3 regions of the Streptomyces sp. NPDC047974 genome follow, and region 2 is predicted to be linked to each of the others. Evidence: predicted binding sites of a transcription regulator. Region 2 holds the regulator's gene; each other region holds the start of a gene.
The links. Region 2 encodes HrcA, which represses chaperone genes, less so after heat shock. Its sites were predicted from a motif close to TTNGCACTCNGNNNNNCNGAGTGCNAA; they were not measured.

Region 1: groL (chaperonin GroEL) is a predicted target of HrcA. The motif match lies at 2,292-2,318, and genes of this name have one in related genera.
Region 3: groL (chaperonin GroEL) is a predicted target of HrcA. The motif match lies at 2,346-2,372, and genes of this name have one in related genera.

What each region holds. Positions count from the first base shown of each region.
Region 1 covers NZ_JBEZNU010000014.1:84,791-89,117, forward strand. The annotation lists gene AB0E19_RS20930 (deoxyxylulose-5-phosphate synthase) at 77-409, shown strand; gene groL (chaperonin GroEL) at 502-2,124, opposite strand; gene AB0E19_RS20940 (cold-shock protein) at 2,449-2,652, opposite strand; gene AB0E19_RS20945 (MoaD/ThiS family protein) at 3,067-3,345, opposite strand; gene thrC (threonine synthase) at 3,378-4,327, opposite strand, start outside.
Region 2 covers NZ_JBEZNU010000004.1:196,106-200,432, reverse strand. The annotation lists gene hemW (radical SAM family heme chaperone HemW) at 1-450, shown strand, start outside; gene AB0E19_RS08680 (DUF3097 domain-containing protein) at 567-1,373, opposite strand; gene AB0E19_RS08675 (MBL fold metallo-hydrolase) at 1,461-2,198, opposite strand; gene hrcA (heat-inducible transcriptional repressor HrcA) at 2,337-3,356, shown strand; gene dnaJ (molecular chaperone DnaJ) at 3,357-4,327, shown strand, end outside.
Region 3 covers NZ_JBEZNU010000015.1:153,904-158,230, reverse strand. The annotation lists gene AB0E19_RS22290 (class I SAM-dependent methyltransferase) at 1-560, opposite strand, end outside; gene AB0E19_RS22285 (polysaccharide deacetylase family protein) at 687-1,625, shown strand; gene AB0E19_RS22280 (hypothetical protein) at 1,622-1,789, shown strand; gene groES (co-chaperone GroES) at 1,968-2,276, shown strand; gene groL (chaperonin GroEL) at 2,382-4,010, shown strand; gene AB0E19_RS22265 (ester cyclase) at 4,074-4,327, opposite strand, start outside.

The sequences.
Region 1 (4,327 bases), on a different contig from region 2:
CCTGCCGGCTGAGGTGATCGTACAACCGGTCGAAACCGACATGCCAGGGACTTCCCCCCACCCCTACCCTGCCTCCATGGGGATCCGGAGGAGTTCGTACGTCTGCCTGCCGTGCCGCGCCTCGTACAAGCAGGGGCACGAGCACGGGCCCGCGCACCGCTGTCCGCGGTGCGGGGAGCCGATGACCGGGGTCGGGACCGCGTTCCGGCCGCCGCGGCGGCGGGACGCCGAGGGGTGGCGGGTGCTGTCCGTGCTGCTGCACGCGGGCGTGCGGTTCCGGACCAGCTGCTGTCAGGGGTGCGGGCCCGGCTACCGGCCCCGGACGCTCTCCGAGGTGAAGGCGCGGGTGGCGTACGCGCGCCGGACCGGGGAGCCGCTCGCCGAGGCGCTCGTCCGGCCGGTGGTCTGAGACGCGCGCGGAACGCGCCGAGGGCGGCACCCCCCTCTCGGGGAGTGCCGCCCTCGGTTCGCGTTCAGCGATGAACTGCCGATCCGTCAGGATCAGAAGTCCATGTCACCGCCCGGCATGCCGCCGCCGGCCGGGGCCGCGGCCTTCTCCGGCTTGTCGGCGATGACGGCCTCGGTGGTGAGGAAGAGCGCGGCGATCGACGCGGCGTTCTGCAGCGCGGAGCGCGTCACCTTCGCCGGGTCGATGATGCCCTCGGCGACCAGGTCGACGTACTCGCCGGTCGCGGCGTTGAGGCCGTGGCCCGGGGTCAGGTTGCGCACCTTCTCGACCACGACGCCGCCCTCAAGACCCGCGTTGACCGCGATCTGCTTGATCGGGGCCTCCAGGGCGAGCTTGACGATCGCGGCACCGGTGGCCTCGTCGCCGTCCAGCTCCAGCTTCTCGAAGACGCTGGAGGCCTGGAGCAGGGCCACGCCGCCGCCGGCGACGATGCCCTCCTCGACGGCCGCCTTGGCGTTGCGCACGGCGTCCTCGATGCGGTGCTTGCGCTCCTTGAGCTCGACCTCGGTCGCGGCACCGGCCTTGATGACCGCCACGCCGCCGGCGAGCTTCGCGAGGCGCTCCTGGAGCTTCTCGCGGTCGTAGTCGGAGTCGCTGTTCTCGATCTCGGCGCGGATCTGGTTCACGCGGCCCGCGACCTGCTCGCTGTCACCGGCACCGTCGACGATGGTGGTCTCGTCCTTGGTGATGACGACCTTGCGGGCGCGGCCCAGGAGGTCGAGACCGGCCGACTCCAGCTTGAGGCCGACCTCCTCGGAGATGACCGTGCCGCCGGTGAGGATGGCGATGTCCTGGAGCATGGCCTTGCGGCGGTCGCCGAAGCCCGGGGCCTTGACCGCGACGGAGCGGAAGGTGCCGCGGATCTTGTTGACGACCAGGGTCGACAGGGCCTCGCCCTCGACGTCCTCGGCGATGATCAGCAGCGGCTTGCCCGACTGCATGACCTTCTCCAGGAGCGGGAGGAGGTCCTTCACCGAGGAGATCTTGGAGTTGACGATGAGGAGGTAGGGGTCCTCCAGGGAAGCCTCCATGCGCTCCATGTCGGTCGCGAAGTACGCCGAGATGTAGCCCTTGTCGAAGCGCATGCCCTCGGTGAGCTCCAGCTCCAGACCGAAGGTCTGGGACTCCTCGACCGTGATGACGCCTTCCTTGCCGACCTTGTCCATCGCCTCGGCGATGAGCTCGCCGATCTGGGTGTCGGCGGCGGAGATGGAGGCGGTGGAGGCGATCTGCTCCTTCGTCTCGACCTCCTTCGCCTGGTCGAGCAGGGCGCCGGAGACGGCCTCGACGGCCTTCTCGATGCCGCGCTTGAGGGCCATCGGGTTGGCACCGGCGGCGACGTTGCGGAGGCCCTCGCGGACGAGCGCCTGGGCGAGGACGGTGGCGGTGGTCGTACCGTCGCCGGCGACGTCGTCCGTCTTCTTGGCGACTTCCTTGACCAGCTCGGCGCCGATCTTCTCGTACGGGTCCTCGAGCTCGATCTCCTTGGCGATGGAGACACCATCGTTGGTGATCGTGGGGGCGCCCCACTTCTTCTCGAGGACGACGTTGCGGCCCTTGGGGCCGAGGGTGACCTTGACGGCGTCAGCGAGCTGGTTCATGCCGCGCTCGAGACCGCGCCGGGCCTCCTCGTCGAACGCGATGATCTTGGCCATGTGAAGTGGTCCTCCCGGACATGGGGTGGATAACGCTCCAGGACCGCGCCGACGCCCGCGACGGACGGCCTCCGCGCACCGTGTGGTTCCTTGCCCCACCCGGGTCGGCGGCCTCGTCGTGCCCAGTCCTCGTAGCACTCTCACCTTCCGAGTGCTAACGCCAATGATTAGCACTCGACCCATGCGAGTGCAAGCGACTCTCGTGGATCGGGCACCTCCACGCCATCCGCGCGCGCGAGGCGTCCGGGAACGCGCGAGGGGCCCACAGCCCTCAGGCTGTGGGCCCCTCGACGACGAGACGTCGGTGGCCGATCGCTCCGTGCCTCAGGCGGTCACCTTGACCATGTCCGCCTGCGGACCCTTCTGACCCTGCGAGATCTCGAACTCGACTCGCTGACCCTCTTCGAGGGCGCGGTACCCATCCATCTGGATGGCGCTGTAGTGGACGAAAACATCCGCACCACCGTCGACCGCGATGAAGCCGTAGCCCTTCTCCGCGTTGAACCACTTGACGGTGCCCTGAGCCATGCCTAACTCCCCTATTACTTACTGGCCCTTGCGCGGATCCGCACTTCACGGACCCGGGTCAGAACCTGCGCCGGAACGCGTCGACCGCGGCTGAATGTATCTGTCCAACTGCCCTCTGCAACAGGGCAATCCACTGGGAATTCTGGAAGGCGCGGAAAGGGGAATCGGGGAGAAATCCATGAATTGCCGGGCAACTCGGGCCGGGCGAAAGCGGCATAAGGGGCAGAGTGCCTATGCTTTTCGGCCGCTTCTTGGCCCGTTCTCGTCAGGTCCGCGGCCGCTCTCATATGCGCCTGGCATGAGCGGCGGAGGGGGCTTCCCCAACTCTATCGCGCTCAACCATGCAGAATTGCCCCCTCCGCTTTCTCGCGCGGAAGGGGCAATTCTGTAGCGAAAGCTACCAACAGGTAAGGATCAGCAGCCGCCGGCGACGGCCGGGATGATCGAGACGCCCGCGCCGTCCGGCGTGGCGGTCTCCAGGCCCTGCTCGAAGCGGACGTCGTCGTCGTTCACGTAGACGTTCACGAAGCGGCGCAGCTTGCCCTGGTCGTCCAGGACGCGGGCGGCGATGCCCGTGTGGTTCTTCTCCAGGTCGGCGATGACCTCGGCGAGGGTGCCCCCCTCGGCGGGGACCTCGGCCTGGCCGCCGGTGTAGGTGCGGAGGATGGTGGGGATGCGGACGTTCACGGCCATGTCGATGCTCTCCGTACGGGTGTCGGCGGGTGTCAGTGGGCCAGGCCCGCGTCGCGGAACGCGTCCAGGCTCGGGCGGATGGTGGCGGTCGCCTGAGAACTGTCGGCAACGGCGTCCAGGGTCTTGAGCCCGTCACCGGTGTTGAGGACGACGGTGGTGAGGTTCGGGTCGATGACGCCGGCCCCGACGAGCTTGCGCGCCACGCCGACGGTCACGCCGCCGGCCGTCTCGGCGAAGATGCCCTCGGTCCGGGCGAGCAGCTTGATCGCGTCCACGACCTGCTCGTCGTTCACGTCCTCCACCGCGCCGCCGGTGCGGCGGGCGATGTCGAGGACGTACGGGCCGTCGGCCGGGTTGCCGATCGCCAGGGACTTGGCGATGGTGTTGGGCTTCTGGGGCCGCACGACGTCGTGGCCGGCCTTGAAGGCCGCCGACACCGGGGAGCAGCCCTCGGCCTGGGCGCCGAAGATCTTGTACGGCTTGTCCTCGACGAGGCCCAGCTTGATGAGCTCCTGGAGCCCCTTGTCGATCTTGGTGAGCTGGGAGCCGGAGGCGATCGGGATGACCAGCTGGTCGGGGATGACCCAGCCGAGCTGCTCGCAGATCTCGTACGCCAGCGTCTTCGAGCCCTCGCCGTAGTACGGGCGGAGGTTGACGTTCACGAAGCCCCAGCCCTCGCCGAGCGGGTCGCCGATGAGTTCCGAGCAGAAGCGGTTGACGTCGTCGTAGTTGCCCTCGATGGCGACGAGGTCACCGCCGTACACGCCGGCCATGACGACCTTGCCCTGCTCCAGGTCGTGCGGGATGAAGACGCAGGAGCGGAAGCCGGCGCGGGCGGCGGCGGCACCGACGGCGCCGGCGAGGTTGCCGGTGGAGGAGCAGGAGAGGGTGGTGAAGCCGAAGGCGCGGGCGGCCTCGATGGCTTGGGCGACGACCCGGTCCTTGAAGGAGTGGGTCGGGTTGCCGGAGTCGTCCTTGACGA
Region 2 (4,327 bases):
GCGGCCTTCGAGGCGGCCGGGTACTCCTGGTACGAGGTGTCCAACTGGGCGACCTCCGAGGCCGGGCGCTGCCTGCACAACGAGCTGTACTGGCGCGGCGCGGACTGGTGGGGGGCCGGGCCCGGCGCCCACTCGCACGTCGGCGGGGTGCGGTGGTGGAACGTCAAGCATCCCGGCGCGTACGCGGCGGCGCTCGGGGCCGGGAAGTCGCCCGGTGCCGGGCGGGAGGTGCTGGCGGAGGAGGACCGGCGGGTCGAGCGGATCCTGCTGGAGCTGCGGCTCCGGGAGGGGATCGAGCTGTCGGTGCTCAAGCCCGCGGGGCGCGCGGCAGCGGAGCGGGCGCTGGCCGAGGGGCTGCTCGATGCGGAGCCGTACGCCGCCGGGCGGGCCGTGCTGACCCTGCGGGGGCGGCTGCTCGCGGATGCGGTGGTGCGGGACCTGGTGGACTAGGCCGCCCCTTCCCGGATCATGCCGGGCTCGCGCCTGCCCCGGCTACCGCTGGGAGGTGCCCCCGTACGCACGCGCGCCCGCCGTCCCGTGTGCCCGCACGGGGGAGAAGGGTCCGCCTACCCCACCGTCACGAAGTCGATCAGGTGCTCCACCCTGCCCAGGAGGGCCGGCTCCAGGTCCTTGTAGGAGGTGACGCGCTTCAGGATGGCCTGCCAGACCGCGCCGGTGTTGTCCGACGGCCAGCCGAGGGCCTGGCAGGTGCCCGTCTTCCAGTCCTGGCCCCGGGGGATTTCCGGCCATGATCGGATGCCCAGGGCGGAGGGCTTCACCGCCTGCCAGATGTCGATGTAGGGGTGGCCGACCACCAGGACGTGCTCCGAGGCGACCTCGGCGGCGATGCGGGACTCCTTGGAACCGGGGACCAGGTGGTCCACGAGGACGCCGAGACGGGCGTCGGGGCCCGGGGCGAAGTCGGCGACGACGGCCGGGAGGTGGTCGACGCCTTCGAGGTACTCCACCACCACGCCCTCGACGCGGAGGTCGTCGCCCCAGACGCGTTCCACCAGCTCCGCGTCGTGGCGGCCCTCGACGTAGATGCGGCTCGCCCGCGCCACACGCGCGCGTGCCCCCGGGACGGCGACCGAGCCGGACGCCGTACGGGCCGTACGGGCCGGGCCGGGGGAGGCGGGGCGCACCAGGGTCACCACGCGGCCGTCCAGGAGGAAGCCGCGCGGGTCGAGCGGGAAGACCCGGTGCTTGCCGAAGCGGTCCTCCAGCGTCACCGTGCCCGCCTCGCAGCGGATCACCGCCCCGCAGAAGCCCGTGGAGACCTCCTCGACCACCAGGTCCGGGTCGGCCGGCACCTCGGGGGCGGGGGCCTGCTTCTTCCACGGGGGCGTCAGGTCCGGGTCGTAACTGCGCAAGGGGTTCGGTCCTCCGGGGGCGCGGACGGGTCCTCCGCGCGGCCGGGGAGGCGTCGGATTCCGCCCGTGGCCGCGCGCTCCGTGACGCTACGACACCCCGAAGCGGCGTGCCAGTTCATCGCGCTGGCGTCGGACGAAGGCCGCGTCCACGACGGCGCCGTGGCCCGGGACGTACCGGGCGTCCTCGCCGCCGAGGGCGAGGAGACGGTCGAGGGCGTCGGGCCAGCGGGCACCGGTCGCGTCGGGGCCCGCCTGGGGCTCGCCGGACTCCTCGACGAGGTCGCCGCAGAACACGGTCTCGCGCTCGCCGGGGACGAAGACGGCGAGGTCGTGGCCGGAATGGGCCGGTCCCAGATTGGCCAGGAGGACCTGGCGGCCGCCGAGGTCGAGGGTCCACTCGCCGGTGACCGTGTGGCGCGGGGCCACCAGGGCCTCCGCCGCCTCCGACGCGGCCCGCTCGTCGACCCCCTGGCGCACCGCGTCCACGTACAGCTCCTCGCGGGTGCGGGCGGAGCCGAGGAGCACGTCCGTGCCGACCGCGCCGAAGACCTCCGCGCCGGCGAAGGCGGCGGTGCCCAGGACGTGGTCGAAGTGGGGGTGGCCGAGTGCGATGTGCGTCACGCGCCGCCCGCCGGTGATCGCCTCCGCCTGGGCCCGGATCGCGGCGCCCTCGGCGAGCGTGGAGCCGGTGTCGTAGAGCAGGACGGCCTTGTCCCCCACCACCAGTCCGGTGGTCGCGTCCCAGCCGGGGAGCCGCCGCCGGCCCACTCCGGACGCGAGCCGTTCCCACCCCTGAGCCGCCCAGACCGCTTCGTCGATGTCCATGGTCGAGACGCTAGCGGGTCCGCCTCCTTGCCAGGAGCGACGGCCCCGGCCGTACACTGGCCGGGGGATTCCTGGCACTCGGGCAGGGCGAGTGCCAAAAGCGGAGCAACCGGAACGGCCGGAACGGGAGGTGTGCGCGTGCTCAGCGAACGCAGACTCGAGGTACTGCGCGCCATCGTCCAGGACTACGTCGGGACGGAGGAGCCGGTCGGCTCCAAGGCGCTCACCGAGCGCCACAAGCTGGGCGTGTCGCCCGCCACCGTGCGCAACGACATGGCGGTGCTGGAGGAGGAGGGGTACATCGCCCAGCCCCACACCAGCGCCGGACGGATCCCCACCGACAAGGGCTACCGCCTCTTCGTGGACCGGCTGGCGGGCGTCAAGCCGCTGTCGACCCCCGAGCGGCGCGCCATCCACAACTTCCTCGACGGCGCCGTGGACCTCGACGACGTCGTGGGCCGCACGGTGCGGCTGCTCGCGCAGCTGACCCGGCAGGTCGCCGTCGTGCAGTACCCGTCGCTGACCCGCTCCTCGATCCGTCACGTCGAGCTGCTGTCGCTGGCCCCGGCCCGGCTGATGCTCGTCCTGATCACGGACACCGGACGGGTCGAGCAGCGGGTGATCGACTGCCCCGCGCCCTTCGGCGAGACCTCCCTCGCCGATCTGCGGGCCCGGCTCAACAGCCGGGTCGGCGGCCGTCGCTTCGCCGACGTGCCGCAGCTGGTGCAGGACCTCCCCGAGTCCTTCGAGGAGGCCGAGGAGCGCGCCACGGTCTCGACCGTGCTCGCGACGCTCCTGGAGACGCTCGTGGAGGAGCACGAGGAGCGGCTGATGATCGGCGGCACCGCCAATCTCACCCGCTTCGGACACGACTTCCCGCTGACGATCCGGCCCGTCCTGGAGGCCCTTGAGGAGCAGGTCGTGCTCCTCAAGCTGCTCGGCGAGGTCAAGGAGTCGGGCATGACCGTACGCATCGGGCACGAGAACGCCTACGAGGGGTTGAACTCCACGTCGGTCGTCTCGGTCGGCTACGGTTCGGGCGGCGAGGCAGTCGCCAAACTCGGCGTGGTCGGACCGACCCGCATGGACTACCCCGGAACGATGGGAGCGGTACGCGCAGTGGCACGTTACGTCGGACAGATCCTGGCGGAGTCGTAAGTGGCCACGGACTACTACGCCACACTCGGCGTGCGCCGCGACGCTTCCCAGGACGAGATCAAGAAGGCCTTCCGCCGCCTCGCCCGCGAGCTTCACCCGGACGTCAATCCGGACCCGAAGACGCAGGAGCGGTTCAAGGAGATCAACGCCGCCTACGAGGTCCTCTCGGACCCGCAGAAGAAGCAGGTCTACGACCTCGGCGGCGACCCGCTCTCCTCCTCCGGCGGCATGGGCGGCGGGGGCGGCTTCGGAGCGGGCGGCTTCGGCAACTTCTCCGACATCATGGACGCCTTCTTCGGCACGGCCGGGCAGCGCGGGCCGCGCTCGCGGACCCGCCGCGGCCAGGACGCCATGATCCGTCTGGAGATCGACCTCAACGAGGCGGCCTTCGGCACGACCAAGGACCTCCAGGTCGACACGGCCGTCGTCTGCGGCACCTGTTCGGGTGAGGGCGCCGCCCCCGGCACCGCCGCGCAGACCTGCGACATGTGTCACGGCCGCGGCGAGGTCTCCCAGGTCACCCGGTCGTTCCTCGGCCAGGTCATGACCTCCCGGCCCTGCCCCCAGTGCCAGGGCTTCGGCACCGTCGTCCCGACCCCGTGCCCCGAGTGCGCGGGCGACGGCCGGGTGCGGTCCCGCCGCACCCTGACCGTGAAGATCCCGGCCGGTGTCGACAACGGCACCCGCATCCAGCTCGCGGGCGAGGGCGAGGTCGGCCCCGGCGGCGGCCCCGCCGGCGACCTGTACGTCGAGATCCAGGAGACCCCGCACGAGGTCTTCCAGCGGCGCGGCGACGACCTGCACTGCACGGTCACCCTCCCGATGACGGCGGCGTCGCTCGGCACCAAGGTGCAGCTGCAGACGCTCGACGGCCTGGAGGAGATCGACATCCGCCCGGGCACCCAGTCCGGGCAGTCGGTCCCGCTGCACGGCCGGGGCGTCACCCACCTGCGGGGCAACGGCCGCGGCGA
Region 3 (4,327 bases), on a different contig from region 2:
GAGTAGGCCTCCGGGTCGAAGATGCGGCCCCGGCCGTCGCGCCGGGCCGGGTCGACGAAGACGGCGTCGTACGGCGCCGTGTCGATCTCGGTGACGTCGGCGCAGCGCACCTCGATCAGGCCGTCGAGGCCGAGGGCGGCGGCGTTGGCGCGGGCGGTCGCGGCGGTGAGCGGGTCGCGGTCGACGGCGAGGACGGAGATGCCGGCGCGGGCGAGCGCGAGCGCGTCGCCGCCGATGCCGGAGCAGAGGTCGGCGACCGAGCCGACGCCGAGGGCCTTGAGGCGGGCCGCGCGGTAGGTGCCGACGGTCGCGCGGGTGGACTGCTCGACGCCGTGGGGCGTGAAGTACATGCGGTAGGCGTCCTCGGCGCCGAACTTCGCCACCGCGCGCTGCCGCAGCCGGGCCTGCCCGAGGGCGGCCGAGACGAGCTCGGCGGGGTGGTCGCGGCGCAGCCGGGAGGCGACCGCCAGCTCCTGGGCGGGGTCGTAGTCGCGCAGGGCGGCGAGGAGCGTCTGGCCCTCGGGGGCGAGCAGGGCGGTGAAGGCGGCGAGGTCGGTCACCGTCCCATTCTCCCTGTGGGCCGGGCGGGGGACGGTGGGGCCGGCTCGGCGGTGTCGCGGCCGGAGGGGCGGGTCGCGCTGACAGGATGCGGCGCCATACCGTTCGTACGACAAAAGGAAGAATCGATGGCAAAGGGTGGCTCGCGCCGTGCCCTGGGGGCCGCGCTCCTCGTCGCCGCGCTCACCTCCACCGCCGCCTGCTCCGGCGGCTCCGACACCGCCTCGGGGCCGGGGTCCGGCGGCGCCCCCGCGCCCGCCGCCGGCCAGCAGGCCCCGGCGAAGACCCCCGCCCGGCTCGCCGCGGAGAAGGCCGCCGCCGAGAAGGCCGCGACGGCGAAGCGACGGGCCGTGCGGGCCGCCGCCGCGAAGAAGTGGGGGCTCAAGCTGACCCCCCTCGAAGCCCCCGCCCCGCCGAAGACCAAGCCGAGGATCACCACCCGCAAGGGCTTCGAGACCGACGGGGAGGGCCTGCCGCCCGTCTTCACCACCGTCCCCACCAAGGAGAAGATCGTCTTCCTGACGATCGACGACGGCGCGGAGAAGGACCCCGCGCTCATCCGGATGATGGCCGACCTGTCCATCCCGTACAGCGCCTTCCTCAGCGACTACGTGGTCAGCGACGACTACGGCTACTTCGGGAGGATGCAGAAGTCCCAGCCGCGCGGCGTCGCCCTCCACAACCACACCCTCAACCACAAGTACCTGCCCGGACTCTCCTACGCCCGTCAGAAGCGCGAGATCTGCGGCATGCAGGACGTCATCGAGAAGAAGTACGGCAAGCGCCCCGAACTCTTCCGCCCGCCCTACGGCAACTACAACGAGGACACCCTGCGCGCCGCCGGGTCCTGCGGCGTCAAGGCGGTCCCGCTCTGGGCCTCCGAGGCCTTCCCCGACCACATGGAGTGGCGCGAGTGGGACCGCGACCTCCACCCCGGCGACATCGTCCTCACCCACTTCCGCGGCGAGGAGGAATGGAAGGGCAGCATGCCGGACATGATCCGGCGGGTGATGAACGTGATCACCTCGAAGGGCTACGCGGTCGCCAGGCTGGAGGACTACGTATGAGCCGCCGCCTGCGGCCCCTGCTGGTCGCCGCGCTCCTCCTCGCCCTCACCGGCTGCGCCGCCGCGGTCGACCCCCTGGAACGCCTCGGCCGCAAGGCCGTCGAGCGGGTCGGCGACGGCGGTCCGGCCGGCGGCGCCGTCCGCGCGGAGGGCGCCACGGGGTGAGGAATTGGCACTCCGCTTGACCGAGTGCTAATCGCGGTCATAGTCTCGGCTCTGGCACTCCCCGCAGGAGAGTGCCAGAACAGCGACGGGCAGGTCCGGCACCCGCGACGACGGATCCCAGCTGGTCGCGACCCCAGACAGTTAACCCCGCGAGATCTCCGAAGGGGGAGGTCGGATCGTGACGACCGCCAGCTCCAAGGTTGCCATCAAGCCGCTTGAGGACCGCATCGTGGTCCAGCCGCTCGACGCCGAGCAGACCACGGCCTCCGGCCTGGTCATCCCGGACACCGCGAAGGAGAAGCCCCAGGAGGGCGCCGTCCTCGCCGTGGGCCCGGGCCGCTTCGAGAACGGCGAGCGCCTGCCGCTCGACGTCAAGGTCGGCGACGTCGTGCTCTACAGCAAGTACGGCGGCACCGAGGTGAAGTACAACGGCGACGAGTACCTCGTCCTCTCGGCCCGCGACGTGCTCGCGATCATCGAGAAGTAAGACGACGTACCTGCTTTGACCGCGCCCCTGACCCCTTGATCTCTTGGGCGTCCAGGGGCGCGGTTCGTTTTCCCACACGATTTCCGAGAGGGCTGAACCGCTCCCATGGCGAAGATCCTGAAGTTCGACGAGGACGCCCGTCGCGCCCTTGAGCGCGGCGTCAACAAGCTTGCCGACACGGTGAAGGTGACGATCGGCCCCAAGGGCCGCAACGTCGTCATCGACAAGAAGTTCGGCGCCCCCACCATCACCAACGACGGTGTCACGATCGCCCGCGAGGTCGAGATCGACGACCCGTACGAGAACCTCGGCGCCCAGCTCGTCAAGGAGGTGGCGACCAAGACCAACGACATCGCGGGTGACGGCACCACCACCGCCACCGTGCTCGCCCAGGCGCTCGTCCGCGAGGGTCTGCGCAACGTCGCCGCCGGCGCCTCCCCGGCCTCCCTGAAGAAGGGCATCGACGCCGCCGTCAAGGCCGTCTCCGACGAGCTGCTCGCCACCGCGCGCCCGATCGACGACAAGTCGGACATCGCCGCCGTCGCCGCGCTCTCCGCCCAGGACCAGCAGGTCGGCGAGCTCATCGCCGAGGCCATGGACAAGGTCGGCAAGGACGGTGTCATCACCGTCGAGGAGTCCAACACCTTCGGCCTGGAGCTGGAGTTCACCGAGGGCATGGCCTTCGACAAGGGCTACCTCTCGCCGTACATGGTCTCCGACCAGGAGCGTATGGAGGCCGTCCTCGACGACCCGTACATCCTGATCAACCAGGGCAAGATCTCCTCGATCCAGGACCTCCTGCCGCTCCTGGAGAAGGTCATCCAGGCCGGTGGCTCCAAGCCGCTGCTGATCATCGCCGAGGACGTCGAGGGCGAGGCGCTCTCCACCCTCGTCGTCAACAAGATCCGCGGCACCTTCAACGCCGTGGCCGTCAAGGCCCCCGGCTTCGGCGACCGCCGCAAGGCGATGCTCCAGGACATGGCCACCCTCACCGGTGCCACCGTCATCGCCGAGGAGGTCGGCCTCAAGCTCGACCAGGCCGGTCTCGACGTGCTGGGCACCGCCCGCCGCGTCACCGTCACCAAGGACGACACCACCATCGTCGACGGCGGCGGCGAGTCCGCCGACGTCGCGGGCCGCGTCGCCCAGATCAAGGCCGAGATCGAGTCCACGGACTCCGACTGGGACCGCGAGAAGCTCCAGGAGCGCCTCGCGAAGCTGGCCGGCGGCGTGTGCGTGATCAAGGTCGGCGCCGCCACCGAGGTGGAGCTGAAGGAGAAGAAGCACCGTCTGGAGGACGCCATCTCCGCGACCCGCGCCGCGGTCGAGGAGGGCATCGTCTCCGGTGGTGGCTCCGCGCTCGTCCACGCCGTCAAGGTCCTGGAGGGCAACCTCGGCAAGGACGGCGACGAGGCCACCGGTGTCGCCGTCGTCCGCCGCGCCGCCGTCGAGCCGCTGCGCTGGATCGCCGAGAACGCCGGCCTGGAGGGCTACGTCATCACCTCCAAGGTCGCCGAGCTCGACAAGGGCCAGGGCTTCAACGCCGCCACCGGCGAGTACGGCGACCTGGTCAAGGCCGGCGTCATCGACCCGGTGAAGGTCACGCGCTCCGCCCTGGAGAACGCCGCGTCGATCGCCTCCCTGCTCCTCACCACCGAGACCCTCGTGGTGGAGAAGAAGGAGGAGGAGCCGGCGGACGCGGGCCACGGCCACTCGCACGGCCACTCCCACTGAGGCCACCGACTGACCACCGAGGCCCGGTGCCCCCGTCGCGGGGGCACCGGGCCTCGGTGCTTCTCACGCCTCGACCGCGCCGAGCTGGCCCATCAGCCCGAGCAGGTCGTACTGCCACCAGCCCTCGACGGCCTTGCCGTCCTCCCGGAAGCGGTGCACGACCATCCCGGTCATGCTCACCTCCATGCCGGTGGGCTGGATCCCCATGAAGTCGCCGACGTGGCTGCCCTTCCAGGTCCAGCGGGTGCAGACCCGGTCGCCGTCGGCGATCTGGTCCTCGATGGTGAACGTGAAGTCGAACGCCGACCGCCACATCT